Regions from separate parts of the Paenibacillus sp. PK4536 genome, predicted to be linked through region 1. Evidence: riboswitches for the same ligand, from Rfam matches in the RefSeq annotation. Region 1 holds a riboswitch; the other holds the start of a gene.
The links. Region 1 has a riboswitch for glycine ahead of gcvT (glycine cleavage system aminomethyltransferase GcvT). Riboswitches for the same ligand answer to the same signal wherever they lie in the genome.
Positions count from the first base shown of each region.

Region 2: linked by a shared signal. The riboswitch ahead of sdaAB (L-serine ammonia-lyase, iron-sulfur-dependent subunit beta) and the one ahead of gcvT (glycine cleavage system aminomethyltransferase GcvT) in region 1 are both predicted to bind glycine.

Region 1 is NZ_CP126313.1:4,964,637-4,967,852, reverse strand. Features, by position in the region: gene gcvPA (aminomethyl-transferring glycine dehydrogenase subunit GcvPA) at 1-492, opposite strand, end outside; gene gcvT (glycine cleavage system aminomethyltransferase GcvT) at 537-1,655, opposite strand; glycine riboswitch at 1,936-2,033, opposite strand; gene gcvH (glycine cleavage system protein GcvH) at 2,212-2,604, shown strand; gene PO903_RS21940 (helix-turn-helix domain-containing protein) at 2,912-3,216, shown strand, end outside.
Region 2 is NZ_CP126313.1:4,786,414-4,789,629, forward strand. Features, by position in the region: gene sdaAA (L-serine ammonia-lyase, iron-sulfur-dependent, subunit alpha) at 54-947, opposite strand; gene sdaAB (L-serine ammonia-lyase, iron-sulfur-dependent subunit beta) at 974-1,639, opposite strand; glycine riboswitch at 1,716-1,794, opposite strand; glycine riboswitch at 1,798-1,908, opposite strand; gene PO903_RS21185 (SDR family oxidoreductase) at 2,127-2,918, opposite strand; gene PO903_RS21190 (PAS domain-containing sensor histidine kinase) at 3,045-3,216, opposite strand, start outside.

The DNA of each region.
Region 1 (3,216 bases):
CGTAGAAAGAGCAATAATCTTTTTGCGTCCTGTAGCTGATGCTGCAAGAGAAGCTGCTTCGGCAAGTGCTGTTGCGCCATCATACATACTTGCATTGGCTACAGCCATTCCTGTCAGTTCACAGATATAGGACTGAAATTCAAAGATCGCTTGTAATTCACCTTGACTGATCTCTGGTTGATATGGAGTATACGCTGTATAAAATTCAGAACGAGAAATTACATGATTAATCACAGATGGCAAATGGTGATCATACAATCCTGCACCCAGAAAGCTAGTGTACCGATCTGTATCTGCATTTTGCCCTGCAAGACTAGACATATGACGAGTCAGTGTATATTCATCCAGCATTTCAGACATAGGCATGGTGCCTTGATAACGAAGAGATGCCGGAATATCTGTAAATAAATCCTCTATCGAAGAAGCACCAACAACCTCTAACATCTCTGCTTCATTCTGTGGGGTCATTGGAATATAACGATGCGATTTCATAAAGGTAGACTCCTTTGGGGCAACATATCAGTCGCCTTGTAATTTTATTTAGTGACAGAAGATGCTCGTTTGTAGAAAGGTGCTTTCACCACTTCAGCTTTGAGCATTTTACCGCGAATCTCAAGTTCTATCGGTGTTCCTAGAGCAGCACTGTCAGCTTCAATTAAAGCAAGTCCAAGATTACGCTTAAGTGTAGGAGATTGAGTTCCTGTCGTCACTTCGCCGATTTGTCGACCGTTCTGGTAGACAGGATAGTGCGGGCGAGGAATACCACGGTCGATCATTTCTACACCCACTAATTTACGAGACAATCCTTTTTCTTTTTGCGCGACTAGAGCTTCTTTGCCTGTGAAATGTTCTTTGTCCAACTTTACAAAATAGCCAAGTCCCGCTTCGAGTGGAGAAATATCTGCCGACAGCTCTTGACCATACAGAGGAAGACGAGCTTCAAAGCGAAGCGTATCCCGTGCACCCAGTCCACAAGGAATCAAGCCAAGCGGTTCACCTGCTTGCAATAGCTTTTCCCAGATGAGAGGAGCATCTGTTGCAGATACATATAGTTCATAACCATCTTCACCGGTGTAACCTGTACGAGAGATGAGCGCATGAACACCAAAAATCTCAGCTTTTTCGATAAAAGAAAATCCTGCCAGTTCAGCATAACGATCGCTTTGTGTAGCCGCTTGTAAAATAGCAACCGCTTGAGGACCTTGTAAAGCAATCAAAGCGGTTTGTTCTGAAATGTTCTCAAGAGTGACATTGGCAGGCAAAGACTGCTTCATCCAATCGATATCCTTATCAATATTCGAGGCATTGATCACGAGCATATAATGTTCTTCGCCCAGACGATATACCAATAGATCATCGACTACACCACCTGTTGGATAGCACATTAATGTATATTGGGCTTGTCCATCTTGCAAGCGAGAAGCATCGTTAGTTAATAATTGTTGCAAATAGGCAAGGGAACCTTCACCTGAAATGATCACTTCACCCATATGAGAAACATCAAATAATCCAGCTTGTTCACGAACCGCTTCATGTTCTTTTTGAATTCCTGTAAATTGAACAGGCAATTCCCAACCGCCAAAATCGATACAGCGTGGGGAACCGGATTGAGCATAAAGAGGAAAAATCGGCGTACGCTTCAGTTCTGTTGTCATGATCGTCACCTCATCGAATTAGTTTGTAGCGAAAAATCGCATATATCATTTTTTGTGAAAAAAGAATAAAATCATCCGAAAAAGCTCAACAAAAAAGACAGAGAGAAAAGGAAATAAGCAGGTACTATACCTGAAATATTTCTTTTTCTCCCTGTCCTTGATACCTGAGAGTTACCTTGTGCTCAATAGCTTATAAGCAACAAGTTTCCCCTTGGGTGATTGGTTGTTATCATTCGGATATTCGTCGGTGACCGAATGATGCCAATTCTCTCCAGAGCTGCGTCCGGTACAGGTCCCTTTTACCTGAGAGATTCACCATTACTGGCTTACTCCTTCGGCGCTGTCATGGTTCTGAACAGTCTCTCCCTGTACTTTCATTCGCTACATATGATGTTATGTATTTCCGAACATTAAGTATTGAAACAGTGATGAATGTATGTATATTATATTAATACTTGATTCAAAAAGCAATGTCAAGAGTATTGACAGTATAATCTGCCTTGCTATACGCTTGTGTGCATGAAGACATTACAACCATGAACCGGAGGAATGAACAATGAGTGAGATTAAAGATCAATTGCTGTATAGTGCAGAACATGAATGGGTAGAGCGTATTAGTGATGATACGGTTCGTATCGGTATTACTGATTTTGCTCAACATCAGCTAGGAGATATCGTATTTGTTGAATTGCCACAAGCAGGTGCAGAAGTTGCTTCTGAAGCTGTAATCGGCACGATTGAATCGGTCAAAACAGTATCTGATCTTTTTAGCCCGGTGACAGGTACGATCACTAATTTTAATCCTGAATTGGAAACAGAACCTGAACTGGTGAACTCTGATCCTTACGGACGTGGCTGGATGGTTGAAGTTAAAGTCAGTGGTGACCTAGATAGTGCATTATCAAACCTTTTGAGTGCAGAAGCTTATGCTGAACACGCCCAAGACTAACTCATAATACTGTCAATCTATACAAAAGAAGGATATAAAATCTATTTATATGTATTGTAACAAGAACAAGACTGAAAACCTAGATGGGGATCAGTCTTTTTTTGTTATGTATATTTTTGATACAGGTAATTAAAGTGCACAATAACGACATTCTTTTTTATTTTAGGTTGGAGGAATCTTCATAATACGATAGAATGATTAAATAAAGCAAAAATAGAATTTTTTTACATAGATCTAATAATGAATGTACACTGCGACATGTACAACATACCTATTTTATTGATGATTACCTCTGGAGGGGAGATTGTTGTCTAAATATCTATATCGTTTATTTCTGATTATGGTGATATTGGGATCGTTACCTGTACTGGTAATCGGGATATTTTCTTATACGTTGGCGGCAGGTGATGTCGAGCAGAAAGTGCAAGACGGTAATGCACAATTATTAAATGAAACTCAATTACGTGTAGATCAAGTACTCAAAACATTGCAGTTGTCTGCTGTACAATATGTCAATTCGCCGTTTGTTACGGAAACGATGAAGCAACCTTTGCAATCGGGAGACTTTGAAAAAATACGTAATTTGACGACCGGATTTAATAATTTGCAAAC
Region 2 (3,216 bases), 180 kb from region 1:
TTTTATTATAAACGACTTTCTTCATTTCACTTCAAATAGTTCATGCGAGGAAGTTAATTTTTATTTTCTTGTCTTCTACGTCTTAATTCTTCAGTAATTTTGCGTCCGGTTGGTGTCTGTGCTAATCCTCCGCGGGCCGTCTCACGATGCTCACTTGGCATAGAACGTCCGACTTGTAACATCACATCGACCACTTCATCTGATGGAATAGCGCTACGCACTCCAGCAAGTCCCATATCTGCCGCTGCTAACGCATTCACTGCACCTAATCCGTTACGAACAATACAAGGAATTTCGACAAGTCCAGCGACCGGATCACAGATTAATCCCAGTGTATTTTTGAGAGCCAATCCTACAGCATGCATAGCTTGCTCGGGTGTACCTTTACGCATCTCGACCATCGCTCCTGCTGCCATCCCAATTGCTGAACCGACTTCTGCCTGACATCCACCTTCTGCGCCTGAGATCGAAGAATTGTTGGCAATCACATAACCGATCGCTCCTGCTGCAAATAGTCCTAGAACCATATGAGCATCATCCCAACCAAAACGTTCTTGCGAACTGACAAATACGCCAGGAATAATGCCACATGAGCCTGCGGTTGGTGTAGCAATAATACGACCCATCGAAGCATTGACTTCAGATACAGCTAGCGCATACGCCATCGCACGAGTAGCATCACTGCCTGAAGAAGTTTCTCCACTTAACATATACTCATGCACACGGCGTGCATCTCCGCCCGTTAGACCGCTTCGTGAAACGGTATCTTCTGTAATTCCGCGATGTACTGCTTCTTTCATCACTTGATAATAATCTGCCATCTGCTGGATCACTTCAGGTTCACTAACCCCTGTTTCTTTTACTTGTTCTTCAATCATCAGTTCCGCAATCGTGAGTGAACGTTCTTCACATAACCGAACAATATCTTTTAACGTGCGAAATTGCATATTCTATACTCTCCTTTGTCTTTCATTTACTTCAAGTCTATAACAGCCGCACGAGTTACATAAGGCAATTGTAAAATACGATTCAACACATGCGGATCAGGCGCAGTATCCAATTCGATAACAGTCATCGCTTCACCACTACGAGCTTTGCGATCCACATCCATAAATCCAATATTGAGTTCCGCATCACTAAGTGTGCGTGTAATATCAGCCAGTACACCTTTACTATCCGTGTGTTCTACAGCAAGCATCGGATACTGACCAGAGCCTCGTACATCGAATCCATTTAATTCATGAATCTCAATATTTCCGCCACCGATCGAAGCACCTGCTACTTCAGCTGTTTCTGTTCCATGCTGTACAATAATTCGCACAAAGTTAGGATGCGGATAATTGCCTGTGCCTTTATCAAAAGAAATCGTTATCCCTTGACGATCGGCTTCTTCTGCTGCATCTGGTAAGCGATCATCATCGGTATCATAATCAAGCAGACCACCGACAAGTGCTAGATCTGTACCATGTCCCCAGTACGTTTCTGCAAACGAACCATACAAAACAATCTTTACATGCTCAGGGCATACTCCTAAAAAATGACGAGCCGCTCTTCCTAGACGAGCTGCTCCTGCTGTATGTGAACTAGACGGTCCTACCATCGCCGGCCCTATAATATTGAATACATTTTTAAAACGCATAAATTCCTCTTCTCCCTTATCACCAAAATATGCGCGCACAAAAAAAGACAGGGAATAGCCCGCGCGTGGCTTATTCCTCTGTCCTCGTTACCTGAGAGTTTGGACCGAATCGTATCGGTTGTACTCCTTGGGTGGCTGGTATGCTCTCTCCAGAGTTGCATCCGATAGCGGTTCGGGTACCTGAGAGATTAATCAATCATCGCCAAATGATTAACTTGCTCCTTCGGTGGTGGATCACATACATCCACAGACTCTCCCTCTATCTTCATGTGCAGTTATTTATTTGAATGGTTCGTTATTAGTTAAATCACGTGAATACGTTCGATACCTTTAGCTTAATTCAGCACACCTGACACTGTCAATTGATTGATTTGAAAAAGGATACTTTTGTGCATAAAGACAACAAAGTCCTTTCCCGATATGCTCGAAAAAGGACTTTGATAGGACTAGCATAGTATCATTTATCTATCTATACTTGTAGATACAACTATCCTCGTAATAACGATTCTGCGCCATCTACAAATATCTCTGTACCTGTTACATGTGAAGCTTCACTAGAAGCCAAGAATAGCACTAGATTAGCCACTTCTTCGATTTTACCAGGTTCGCCTTTAAGCGGATGATCGCCTTCTGGGAATTCCATTGGAATTTCGACTTCTTTTAGATCGTCACTTGGATACGTATTGTCGTCGATTTCGGTATCGATCGCTCCCGGACAGACCGCATTAACTCTGATTTTATAGCGTGCAAGTTCTAGCGCCGCCATTTTCATAAATGCTACTTGCGCTGCTTTGGTTGAAGCATATGCAGAGAATCCTACATTAGAGAATACACGATTACCATTGATTGAACTTGTAATAATAATACTACCGCCCTTTTCTTTCAAATGAGGGATAGCGTATTTTACAGTTGCAAATGTGCCTCGTAAATTAATCTCTACCGTTTGATTCCAATCATCTATTTCTAATGTTTCAATAGGGGCTTTGCTACCATTGATTCCTGCATTCGCAAATACAATATCCAATTGACCTGCTTCAGCCACTACTTGTTTCATAGCACTTTCAATCATTTCTGGTTTGGAAATATCGCACTCAATCACATATGCTTTTCCGCCAGCTTTTTCAATTTCGGCTTTGGTTTCTTCTGCATTTTCAGGCGTACGATCTAACATATATACAACAGCACCTTCTGCCGCAAATCGTATCGCTGATGCTTTACCTATTCCTGATCCGCCACCTGTTACTGCTGCTACTTTACCTACTAATTTTGTTTCTGCCATGTGGATAAACCTCCATATTTCAGAATGTGTTTGTACTAGATAACTGTTTTTTGATACTCACAACGTTATCTGTTTTCCTATTGTAAGTACCCTAGCAGACAGAACAATGAAACAGATGACAACGTATTATTCGATAGAATGTGCAGAATCATTCTTTTTGGGCTTCGGTAAAAGAACAGAAAAGACAGAACCTTCATTCGGTCTCGATACAAAACTTAATTCACCCTTATGATCGTTAACAATTCGTTGCGTAATATATAATCCAAGCCCCGTTCCTTTGATTTGATGTTCAGACGCA